Regions from separate parts of the Streptomyces sp. NPDC102462 genome, predicted to be linked through region 2. Evidence: riboswitches for the same ligand, from Rfam matches in the RefSeq annotation. Region 2 holds a riboswitch; each other region holds the start of a gene.

Region 1 (2,918 bases), on a different contig from region 2:
TCGTAGTGCGTGTAGTAGAGGTCGATGTGGTCGGTGCCGAGCCGGCGCAGCGAGGCGTCCGCCGCGGCCTTGATGTTGGCGGCGGACAGTCCCGGGTAGTCGGGATGCTGGCTGACCTTGGTGGCGATCAGGACGTCCGAGCGGTTGCCGCGCGCCTTGACCCACTTGCCGATGATCGTCTCGGACTCGCCGCCCTTGTTGCCCTCGACCCATGCCGAGTAGGAGTCGGCGGTGTCGATGAGGTTGCCGCCGGCGGCCGTGTAGGCGTCGAGGACGGCGAAGGACGTGGGCTCGTCGGCGCTCCAGCCGAAGACGTTGCCGCCGAGGGCGAGCGGGAAGACCTCAAGATCGGAGGGGCCCAGTTGTCGAAGGGAAGTCATACTCGGGTTCAACGCGCCCGCCGGAAGCCTCGATTCCAGCGCCGTACGCAAAGACCGTGCAAACACCGGACCGGCAGCCCTGACGTCGGGGGGATGGGCGCCAGGACCGCCGGGGAACCGGGGGGTGTGCGGGGATGTGCCGGGGGGGTCAGGGGTTGAGGCCCTTGGCGTCTGGGTCAGGGGTTGAGGCCCTTGCCGCGCAGCCAGGCCATCGGGTCGATGCCGCTGGACGCGCCGCCGGAGTGGACCTCCAGGTGGAGGTGGGGTCCGGTGACGTTGCCCGTGGCGCCCACGCGGCCGATGACGTCCCCGGTGTTGACCTTCTGCCCGACGCTGACGCTGATCGACGACTGGTGGCAGAACCACAGCTCGGTGCCGTCGTCCAGGGTGAGGATCGTGCGGTAGCCGTAGGAGCCGGCCCAGCCCGCCTCGGTGATCGTGCCGGTGTGGACGGCCTTGATCAGTGTGCCCGTGGGGGCGGCGAAGTCGAGGCCGGTGTGGTAGCCGGAGGACCACATGGAGCCGGCCTGGCCGAAGGTGCCGGTGACCGTGTACGAGGAGGTCGGCAGGGTGTACTGCTTGGCCAGCGCGGCCAGCCGCGCCTCCTCGGCCTTCTTCTTGGCGGCGGCCTCCGCCTTCTCCTTGGCGGCGGCGGCGCGGGCCGCGGCCTCCTTCTCCGCCTTGGCCGCCGCGTCGGCGACCTCCTGGTCGGCGGCGGACACGGCCGCGGCGACGGCCTTGGTCTCGGCCTGGCCCTGCTGCTGCTCGGCCTGGGCCATGATGCGGTTGCGCAGCGCCTCGCCGGCGTCGGCGGTGCCCTCGGCGCTGTCGGCCTCGGTCACGCCGACGCTGCTCAGGGCGGTCGCGGAGCCCTTGGTGGCCTGGGCGCCGGCGCCGTCGCCGAGCAGGGAGCCGACGGAGGGCAGGTCGGGCATGGAGATGGACACCGGCGGCTTGCCGGTGTTGGCGCTCGCCATGCCCCCCGCGCCGACGGCGGCTATCACGCCGACGCCGAGGACCGCGGAGCTGCGGGCGAGTCCGCCGCCGCCACGCTGCTTGGCGACGCGGTGCCGGCCGCGCAGCGGGCGGATGGAGTCCTCGGTGGGGTTCCACTCCTCCCAGGGGCCCTCGTCGGTGCGGTAGGTGCCGTAGCCGAAGGTCTCGGTGCCGTACTGGCTCGGCGCGAACGGGGCTTGTGGGGCGGGCCGGTTGGACGCCACTCGGGCGTGCTCCTTTCCTTCCTCCGCCTACCGGGTTAGCTGACGGGTTCGGAGCAGGAAGGTCTCCTACGCGCGTATACCGGCCGTGTCTCCACGGCGGTGTCCGCGTGATTCACCCCAAGGTGGTGGTTCCCCGGTTCCCTTGCGGGATTCGGCGCGTGAGCACGGAGCCGCCTCTTGTGACGGCTGGGACGACCGCGCTGCGTTATCGAACGTTAATAGACCCGGCGGGCAGATTCCAAGCCGTTCCACTTGATCGTTAACGCTTTCGGACGGGAATTTACCGCCCATGACCGGCGAAAACCGGGCGAGTTGGCCCCTGGCGCACGGAAACTCGGGCAACCCATGGGACTTGACGGTGTGTCAGTTGTTATGCGGAGGGCGGTCGTCCGATCACCGCTCGTGACGGTGGGCTCGTGACCGTGAGCGGGTCGCGTATCCGTGAGCGAGCCGCGTCACCGTGGGCGGAAAAAACTCAGGGCCGGAATCCATGTACTGGATTCCGGCCCTGAGCCTTCAGTAGCGGGGACAGGATTTGAACCTGCGACCTCTGGGTTATGAGCCCAGCGAGCTACCGAGCTGCTCCACCCCGCGTCGGTGTTCCACCAGTGTACGCCATGCGCAGGACCGCGAGCACACGGATAACCCCCCGGACCCGCGCGGCCTTCAGTTCGGTCGCGGAAGGGTGTCGAGCCAGCCTCCGATCACCTCACGGACCGCGGGTGCGCACTCGACCTGCGGGTTGTGACCGGCGCCGTCGAGGACCACAGCGGTCATGCGGGGGTAGTGGTCGAGCAGGGCAAGCTGGTCACGCCAGCCCACGAGGGCGTCCTGACGTGTGGTGAGCAGAAGATGCCGGCCGTGGTGGACCACGCCCGGGCTCTCGGGCCACTGCGGCAGGAGGAAGTCCGCGTCGAGTTCGGCGGCGGCACGGCGGTCGTGCACCCGCCAGCCGGGGAGGATGTGCTCCTCGAAGAGAGCCCAGCTCTCCTCGGTGTGGCGGGCCATCACGGCACGGAACAGTTGAAGGTCCTCTTCGTGGGCGAGGCGGGCAAGGAGTGCGTCGTCGCGCTCGACCACGGTGCTGTCGGGCAGGGTACGTTCGGCGCCCCAGCGGACGACGGGAACGAGCAGCGCGGAGCCGAGCACCTGCTCACCGAAGCGCGCGGTCACGGCGCGGGCGATCTGCCCGCCGAAGGACTGCCCGAGAACGGCGAAGGGCCGGTCGCCGACGGTGGCGCGGATCCAGTCGATGACGGCGTCGGCCATCGTGGCCGCCGACGTCGGGCCGGACAGGCGCGGACTGTTGCCGTGCCCG
Region 2 (2,918 bases):
TCCTGCCCGAGTTCACCGAACGCACGAGCACGGGGACCCGCACGCTCGACCCGTACGCGAAGCTGCTTGAGGAGCGGATCGTCTTCCTGGGCACGCCGATCGACGACACCGCGGCGAACGACGTGATGGCACAGTTCATGCACCTGGAACACCGCGCCCCGGACCAGGACATCTCGCTGTACGTCAACTCCCCCGGCGGCTCGTTCAGCGCGATGACGGCCATCTACGACACCATGCGGTACGTCACCTGTGACGTGGAGACGATCTGCCTCGGGCAGGCCGGCTCCTCGGCGGCGGTGCTGATCGCGGCCGGCACCGCGGGCAAGCGGTTCACGCTGCCGGGCGCGCGCCTGCTGCTCCAGCAGCCCTCGCTGGCGCGGCCGGTGCGGGGCCAGCCGAGCGATCTGGTCATCGAGGCCGCGGAACTGGCGCGCGTACGCGTGCTCCAGGAAGAGATGCTGGCGCGCCACACGGGCCGCACCCCGGAGCAGGTCCACGAGGACCTGGAGCGAGACCTGGTCCTGGACGCCCGGGGCGCGCTGGAGTACGGGCTGGTGGACGCGGTCATCCCGAGCCGCAGGGCCGCGCGCCCGGCTGACGCGGGGTGAGCCGCGGATGCTGCCGCCGGAACTGCCGCCGCTGCCCGCGCTGACCCGGGCCGAGAGCGAGCTGATCGACCGTTACCTGGAGGCGGTCGACCTGCTCGGCCGGATCAATCCGGCGCGGGCCGAGCACACCTACCACGGGCTGCGGGCCGCCCAGGCCCTGGTGCGCACCGCGATGGAGCTGCGGGACGCGCTGGCCCTGATGCACACGCGAGGCGAGATCGAGGTGCACACGGCCACCCTGGCGCGGGCACTGCGGGTACTGGACGGCGAGCGGCGCGCCGCCCGGGTCGCCTTGCCGCCCGACGGCGCGGGCTGACGCGGGCACACTGGGCCTCCGGCGGGCCGACGAGCCGACGAGCCGTCATAGAACGGGCTGAAACGGTCCAAACGGTCTACCCCTGTTCGGCGTAGCCCGGCTTCCTTTTTCGGGCGCGGAAGAGTTGGGTACGGCGAGTGGTCGACAGCCGCGCCGAGGTGCTTCGGCGCTGGTCCGGGGGTGCGCAGCCCCCTCGGCCGGGTATCGAACAGAGCACTGTCCAGCCGAACGGCTGAGTGGTGAACAACGCCACACATCCCCGGTTCCGTTGGGATTTTCGGACAGTTGTGAGTGAAGATCCCTGTCTGACGACAAGCCCCCGCCACCGCGGCGGGGCGGTCCGGGCGGACGCCGAGTCCTGCCGCCGCCCGGATGACCGGTCGACAGGAGTGGATCGGCAGGAGTGGAGGACCCGAGCAAGACGGGTCGCCGGAGCGGACGCTGTTCCGCTCCGAGCAGCCCTTGGGGTGAAGCCGTGGCAACGCGGCCGGGCAACTTCGCCAGCCCGAATCCGACAGGTCATCCTTCACAGGCGGCTGACGAAGGGTTGCGCATGACTGCGCTCAATCGTGTCCCGTCGCTGATGGCCCGGGCCGGTACGGCCTCGGCACTGACCATCGCCGCCGTGGGCGGCTCGATCGTGGCCCCCGGCCTCGCGTCCGACGCGGAGGCCGCGACCACGGCGACGAAGGCGCTGCGGATCGCGGCGTCCAAGAAGGGGTCCCCGTACAAGTGGGGCGCCACCGGTCCGCGCAGGTTCGACTGCTCCGGGCTCACGCTGTACTCGTTCAAGAAGGCGGGCAAGAGCCTGCCGCGCACGGCCGCCCAGCAGTACAACAAGTCGCGCCATATCTCGGCCAAGAGCCGCAAGGCCGGGGACCTGGTGTTCTTCCATTCGGGCTCCAACGTCTACCACGTGGGCATCTATGCGGGTCATGGGAAGATCTGGCACGCCCCGAAGACCGGGGACGTGGTGCGGCTGCAGAAGATCTGGACGCGGAGCGTCTGGTACGGCCGGGTCGGCTGACCCGGCGGAGCGGGTGCCGCCGCCCCCGCCGCGCCGCAGCCCCCACATAGCCGGCCGGGGCTGACCGGACGTCATGCGGGGCTGCGCACCGCTCCGTGCCCGATCGGCTACGGCTCCTGCCGGCCCACCGCCGTCACCGGGTGGGCCGGCACGGTCCAGGGCAGTTCCACGGTGATGGTCTTGCCGCCCTCGCGGGTGGGCCGGACGCGCAGCTTGCCGCCGCTTTCGGCGGTGAGCCAGCGGATGATGACCATGCCGCGGCCGTTGTCCTGCTGGACGGCCGCGGGGAGTCTCTTCGGGAAGCGCGGATGACTGTCGGTGACACCGATGCGCAGATGCGCGTCGCGGTCGAGCACGAGGTCGACCGTGAAGGTGGGTGACTGGCCGAAGGTGTGCTGCACGGCGTTGGTGGCCAGTTCGGAGACGATGAGGCGGATCGTCTCGGCGGCGTCCGTGTCCGCCGGCAGGCCCCACTCCACGAGGGTGCTCAGCACATGCGCGCGGGCCGCGGAGACCGAGGCGGGATCGCTCGGCAGAGTGATGGATGCTTCCAGATGGTCTGCCATGGCGATGTCGTCCCTTTCCCACGGGACCGCAGTCCGACACGGAGCGGATGGTTCGAGTACGGTCCCGGACTGGTGCTTCGCCGCCAGACTGCCATCAGCGCGCCGGTCACGCGGGGCATCCACCGAGATATGCATATATCTGTCGCTCGAAGCGGTGAACTCTGCGACGGCAGACCGTATTTGGGCGGCTCGTAAGGAGTAAGGAGTTGCCCATGCAGCACGGTCCCGCGGTACGCCGCCGGAAACTGGGCGCCGAACTGCGCGCCCTGCGCACCGGCGCCGGTCTCACGAGCGGTGAGGCGGCCAGGTTGGTGGGCTGGCACCAGTCGAAGGTGAGCCGCGTCGAGACGGGCGCGAGTGGCGTGAAACCGACCGATGTGCGGCTGCTGCTCGACGCGTAC
Region 3 (2,918 bases), on a different contig from region 2:
CCTCCCGCCTGGCCAAGGGCCTTGGGCTGCTGTCCGACGCCCTGCGCGCACCCGCGTTCGCCGACAGCGAGGTGGAGCGGCTGGTCCGCAACCGCCTCGACGAGATCCCGCACGAGCTGGCCAACCCGTCCCGCCGCGCCGCCAAGGAACTCTCCAAGGAGCTGTTCCCGGCCGCCTCGCGCATGTCGCGTCCGCGCCAGGGCACCGAGGAGACCGTCGCCAAGATCGACGCGGCGGCGGTGCGCGCCTTCTACGAGCGGCACGTACGGCCCGCGACGGCCACCGCAGTGGTCGTCGGCGACCTGACCGGCATCGATCTGGACGCGCTGCTCGGCGAGTCCCTGGGGGCGTGGACCGGCACCGCGTCCCAGCCGCGGCCGGTGCCGTCGGTGAGCGCCGACGACCGCGGCCGGGTCGTCATCGTGGACCGCCCCGGCGCCGTCCAGACGCAGCTGCTCATCGGCCGCGTCGGCGCCGACCGGCACGACCGGGTCTGGCCCGCCCAGGTGCTCGGCACGTACTGCCTCGGCGGCACCCTCACCTCCCGGCTGGACCGCGTCCTGCGTGAGGAGAAGGGCTACACCTACGGAGTGCGCGCCTTCGGCCAGGTCCTCAGGTCCGCCCCCGACGGCACGGGTGCCTCGCTGCTCGCCATCAGCGGCTCCGTGGACACCCCGAACACCGGTCCCGCGCTGGCCGACCTGTGGACGGTGCTGCGCACGCTGGCCGAGGAAGGTCTCACCGACGCCGAGCGCGACGTCGCCGTGCAGAACCTCGTCGGGGTGGCGCCGCTGAAGTACGAGACGGCGGCGGCCGTGGCGAGCACGCTCGCCGACCAGGTGGAGCAGCACCTGCCGGACGACTACCAGGCGTCCCTGTACCGGCAGCTGGCCGCGACGGGCACCGTGGAGGCCACCGCCGCGGTGGTGAACGCGTTCCCGGTGGACCGGCTGGTGACGGTCCTGGTCGGCGACGCCGCGCAGATCAAGGAGCCGGCCGAGGCGCTGGGCATCGGCGAGGTGCACGTGGTGTCCGCGGAGTAGGCGGAGCAGTCCGAGGACCCGCACACGCGCGTGGGGCCCTGACGGCCGTGGCAGACCGCCCCGGTCGTCAGGGCCCCTTCCGTTCCCGCGGGATGCCCGAATTGCGGCGGAGGTTGCCTGTCTGCCCTGTGGGATGCGCTACAAACACCCGGTTCGGTTTGGGGATGGAAAGTTGTCCCCCTTAGCGTCGTCCGGGCTGTTCGTCAGGCAGTGCGCCGCGCCCGCGGCACCGGACAGCCATCGCCGAGTCCCCGTACGGCGCGAGCCAGGGGAGCCGGGGACCCAAGTCCCTGGGGTGAATCGGGAGTCCGCGCGGCACGCGGCCTCCCGTAGGAGACCTTCCTGCTCCGAACCCGTCAGCTAACCCGGTAGGCGACAAGGAAGGAAAGGACCGTCACTCCATGGCGTTCACCCGCGCCACCGGGAAGCACCGCCGTTCCACCCGGATGCACCGCACCACCTCCCGCGCCGCGGGCGTCGCGACCCTTGCCGCCACCGGTGTCATGGGCACCCTCGCGGCCGGTCCGGCGCACGCCGCCACCACCGCGGAGCAGACCGGCCTCACCCCCGTCGTCGGCATCGGCGACTCGGTCGCCGAGCAGATCGGCGCCCAGGCGGCCGCGCAGCGGCAGGCCGCCGAGGAGAAGGCGGCCGAGGAGGCCGCGCGCAAGGCGGCGGCGCGGCGGGCGGCGACGGAACGCGCGGCCGAGGTCCGGGCCGCCCGCGAGGCCGAGCGCAGGCGGCTGAACGCCTTCGTCGCGCCGATCGCGCACTCCTACCTCTCCACCGGATACCGCACCGGCGGCTCCCTGTGGTCCTCCGGCAGCCACACCGGCGTCGACTTCCACGCCGCGGCCGGCACCGCCGTCCACGCGGTGGGCTCCGGCACCGTCGTGTCGGCCGGCTGGGGCGGCGCGTACGGCTACGAGGTGGTGATCCGAATGGCGGACGGCATGTACACCCAGTACGGCCATCTGTCGTCCGTCGCTGTCTCGGTGGGCGAGCGGGTCACTCCCGGCCGGCAGCTCGGGCTGTCCGGCTCCACGGGCAACACGACCGGTCCGCACCTGCACTTCGAGGCGCGGACGAGCCCGGAGTACGGCTCCGACGTCGACCCCGTCGCCTATCTCCGCAAGCACGGTGTGAACGTCTGACGACCGGCGGCGCGCGGGCGCCGCGGCCCCGGCTCGCGAGCCGGGGTTTTCGTCGTTTCGGACGCCCCGATGTCCAAAAAATATCCATGGATTCCGGCCCGCCATCGGAAATTCCGGCTCATTGCCATAGAGTCACGGAACACACGTCAATCGTCGGCGTTTCACGGGGATTAAGGCGGAGGTCGGTCATGCGTATTCCGGCGCACTCGGTGTGCACGGCGATCCGGGACGACATCGTCGCCGGTGTCTACGAGCGCGGCAGCCGGCTCACCGAGGAACTGCTCGCGCGCCGCTACGGCGTCTCGCGCGTCCCCGTCCGCGAGGCCCTGCGCACCCTGGAGGCGGAGGGGTTCGTGGTGACGCGGCGGCACGCGGGCGCGTGCGTGGCCGAACCCACCGAGCAGGAGGCCGCCGACCTGCTGGAGATGCGCCTGCTCCTGGAGCCGCTGGGCGCCTCCCGGGCCGCCCAGCGGCGCACGGAGGCCCACCTCAAGGTGCTGCGCGGCCTGGTCAGGCTGGGGCAGGAGCGGGCCAGGCGGGGCAACAGCGAGGATCTGCGCTCCCTCGGCGGCTGGTTCCACGTGACGCTCGCCCAGGCCACCGGCAGCCAAGCCCTGACCTCGACGCTCACCCAGCTCCGGCACAAGATCGCCTGGATGTACGTGGTGGAGTCGCCCGCAAGCCCCGTCGAGTCCTGGGCGGAGCACGGCGCCGTCGTGGA
Region 4 (2,918 bases), on a different contig from region 2:
TGTGACGCTGGAAGTGCGGGGCTGTGCGCCTTGCGACTAGAGCCTAACCGGCCCGGGGCCCCCGGCCGGTCGCCGACCGCCCCGTGGACAGGGTGACGACAGGCTGACGGTACACATTGTTTCCAACCGGAACAAAGGGCGGTGCGGAAATCGCGGGCGCGTCACGGGAGGAGACGGACGCGACGGGGGACGGGAAGCGGCGGGGAGGGGGCGGCCGGGAGAAGACGGGGAGAAGGCGAGGGGAAGGCAGGGGGAAGTGAGGCGCGCGGGACTGTGGGCGCCCGAGGGCCCTGCGGAGGGGCGGCTGCCTCGAACAGCCTCGCGGGCTCCAGGGGAACCGCGAGAGTCGGCCTCTCGGCGGGAAGCGCTGGACAAGGACGGCCGGGCGGCACCGGAGGGACGGCGCTGAACAGCCATGGGGGGGGCGGCACTGAACACGGCGCTGCAAGCGGCCCCTGGGGCAGCGCCGGGCGGGCGGCGCTGGAGCGGTCTTGGCGGGGCGGGCCGAAGAGGTGGGCGGCCGGGGAAACAGGCGGGGCGGGGCCGCAGAGGTGGGGAAGGGGGCCGGGGAGCGGAGGCTGGCGCGCAGCTGCCGTAGACGCGGGCCGGGAAACCGGGGCGGGGCCGCGAGGGGGCCTGGCAGCGGGGCGGCGGAGTCAGGGGAGCTTGGGGAAAGGGCCCGCCCCGGCGCGTACGGGGGAAGACGCGTCGGGGCGGGGGTTCCGTGGGGACGGGGCGGGCACGGGGCGCCCCCAGGGTGGGGGCGCCGCTGTGCCGGGGCTGTGGCCGGGCTGCCGGCCTGCTGTCACTTCAGGTGCAGCAGCTGGCCCGGGTAGATGAGGTCGGCGTTCGCGACGATGTCCTGGTTCAGCTGGAACAGCTTCTGCCAGCCGCCCTTCACCCCGTGCCGCTCGGCGATCGAGCTGAGGGTGTCGCCCGTGACGACCTTGTACTCGCCGTCACCCTTCTTGACCGTCTTGCCGGTCGGGGTGGTGACCGTCTTGCCGGCGGCCGGACGGTCGGCGGAACGGGAGGCGGACTGCCGCTCGGTGGAGCGGTCGGCGCCACTGTTCGAGGAGCCGGTGCCGGCGTTCGAGGAGCCGGTGCCGCTGCCGGAGTTCGAGGTGCCGCTGCCCGTGGTGGTGTTCGAGGAGCCGGTGTTGCCGCCGGACGCGGAGCCACCGCCGTAGACGGCACCGGACAGGCCCTTGCCGCAGACCGGCCAGGCGCCCTTGCCCTGGCCCGCGAGGACCTTCTCGGCGATCGCTATCTGCTGCGACTTGCTGGCCCTGTCGGCGGTGCCCGCGTACTGCGTGCCGCCGTACGCGGCCCAGGTGGAGGCCGAGAACTGCAGGCCGCCGTAGTAGCCGTTGCCGGTGTTGATGGACCAGTTGCCGCCGGACTCGCACTGGGCGACGGTGTCCCACTCGGAGGCGGTGGCCGCGGAGGCGTTGCCGGCCGCCATCAGCGGCGCGGCGACGGCCGCGCCGGTGACACCGGCGAGCGCCACGACTCGGGTGATGGACGGACGACGGTGCTTGCCCTTGCCGAAGAACAGCATGGAGGTTCCCCTCACCGACGCCTGCGAGGTGAGCTGTCGGGTTCGGGCCGGTTGAGTTGCCCGGCCACGTCTCCGTGTGGAGGCGTGGCTTCACCCCGAGCCGCTTCGGTCAACCGACCGGCGCGGCACTTACCTTGGGTCCCCCGCTCCTGCCTACGGCGCTTGACGCGACGACTGTTCCCGTACGGCCGCTGGCAGGACTCGGCGTTGCGGCAGCCGGGGCTCGCGGTGGCGAGCGGTCATGACCGTAGGCACGCGATCGCCGGAATTTCAAAGACGATCAGGGCTTCTGAGACTCATCCCACACTTTGAGCAAACCGGATATCGCCCACGAAACAGGACGTCAGCTCCCGCTACTTTTCGCCCGTTTCGCCCCCGACGTCCAGGGTCTGACCGGCGGCGATGTGGTTCGGGTCGGCACCGATGGCCTTCTCGTTGGCGGCGTAGAGCGCGCGCCAGCCGCCGTCCACGTCAAGGGAGTCGGCGATGGAGGCGAGGGTGTCGCCGACGCGGACGGTGTAGGCGTGCCGCCCGGACGGGCCTGACCCCTGGTCAGCCGTACCGCTCGCCCCGTTCTCGTCCGCGCTGTCGCCCCGGTGGCGACCGCCGCCGAGGGATCCGGTGTCGACGAGGCTCCAGGAGCCTCCGCTGCGCCAGGAATTGTCCGAGGCCGCGGACTCGGGTTCCTCCGTGGGTGAGCCGCCCTCGGGCGAGGCGCCGGGCTCGGACGGGCCCGACCCGCCGGGCTCGGCGGGGGCCGTACGGCCGTCCCCCGCATCGCGGCCGGCGCTTTCGCTCGGCGAGGGCGAGGCGGACGGCGAGGTCTCCGCGCCGGAAGCCGCCGGGCCGGAGGATGAGGACGAGTCAGACGAGTCGGAGGAGCCGGATTCTCCCGGCGAATCGGTGGAATCCAGCGATTTCTGTGCATCTGACGGCCCGGAGGACTTGGTGGAGCCCTTCGAGCCGGAGGAACCGCCGTCCGTCACGCCGGTGTCGACGCCGACGGAACCCGATGTCGAGGTGAGCCCGGACAGCAGGGCGCAGGTCGCCCACGGGGTGGTGCCCCGGTCGGCGAGGATCTTCTCGGCGACGGCTATCTGCTGTGAACGGCTGGCCTGGTCGGGGGTCGTCGCATACTCAAGACCGCCGTGACTGTCCCAGTCCTGCTGCGAGATCTGCAGCCCGCCGAAGTACCCGTTGCCGGTGCTGGCGCTCCACGAGCCGCCGCTCTCGCACTCGGCGACCCGGTCCCATGTGGTGCCGTCGGCGGCGCTCGCGCCGGTGGCGCCGAGCAGCGGAATGGCGATCGCGGAGCCGGTCACTCCGGCCGCGACGACGAAGGCCGGAGCCTGACGGG

Evidence for each region. A riboswitch is a leader RNA that binds a small molecule or an ion and turns the genes downstream of it on or off. The one in region 2 is predicted to bind cyclic di-AMP.
Region 1: another riboswitch for cyclic di-AMP. It lies ahead of ACIRFL_RS29870 (M23 family metallopeptidase); the one in region 2 lies ahead of ACIRFL_RS33155 (C40 family peptidase).
Region 3: another riboswitch for cyclic di-AMP. It lies ahead of ACIRFL_RS31795 (M23 family metallopeptidase); the one in region 2 lies ahead of ACIRFL_RS33155 (C40 family peptidase).
Region 4: another riboswitch for cyclic di-AMP. It lies ahead of ACIRFL_RS12520 (transglycosylase family protein); the one in region 2 lies ahead of ACIRFL_RS33155 (C40 family peptidase).

Annotation. Positions count from the first base shown of each region.
Region 1 covers NZ_JBIWKB010000042.1:21,785-24,702, forward strand. Annotated here, with positions in the region: gene ACIRFL_RS29865 (aldo/keto reductase) at 1-380, opposite strand, end outside; gene ACIRFL_RS29870 (M23 family metallopeptidase) at 557-1,600, opposite strand; cyclic di-AMP (ydaO/yuaA leader) riboswitch at 1,608-1,767, opposite strand; tRNA gene ACIRFL_RS29875 (tRNA-Met) at 2,121-2,194, opposite strand; gene ACIRFL_RS29880 (alpha/beta fold hydrolase) at 2,267-2,918, opposite strand, start outside.
Region 2 covers NZ_JBIWKB010000052.1:7,530-10,447, forward strand. Annotated here, with positions in the region: gene ACIRFL_RS33145 (ATP-dependent Clp protease proteolytic subunit) at 1-608, shown strand, start outside; gene ACIRFL_RS33150 (hypothetical protein) at 616-924, shown strand; cyclic di-AMP (ydaO/yuaA leader) riboswitch at 1,264-1,474, shown strand; gene ACIRFL_RS33155 (C40 family peptidase) at 1,478-1,951, shown strand; gene ACIRFL_RS33160 (ATP-binding protein) at 2,059-2,517, opposite strand; gene ACIRFL_RS33165 (helix-turn-helix domain-containing protein) at 2,730-2,918, shown strand, end outside.
Region 3 covers NZ_JBIWKB010000047.1:60,664-63,581, reverse strand. Annotated here, with positions in the region: gene ACIRFL_RS31800 (M16 family metallopeptidase) at 1-1,043, shown strand, start outside; cyclic di-AMP (ydaO/yuaA leader) riboswitch at 1,275-1,433, shown strand; gene ACIRFL_RS31795 (M23 family metallopeptidase) at 1,445-2,197, shown strand; gene ACIRFL_RS31790 (GntR family transcriptional regulator) at 2,386-2,918, shown strand, end outside.
Region 4 covers NZ_JBIWKB010000011.1:47,480-50,397, forward strand. Annotated here, with positions in the region: gene ACIRFL_RS12520 (transglycosylase family protein) at 806-1,561, opposite strand; cyclic di-AMP (ydaO/yuaA leader) riboswitch at 1,565-1,732, opposite strand; gene ACIRFL_RS12525 (transglycosylase family protein) at 1,915-2,918, opposite strand, start outside.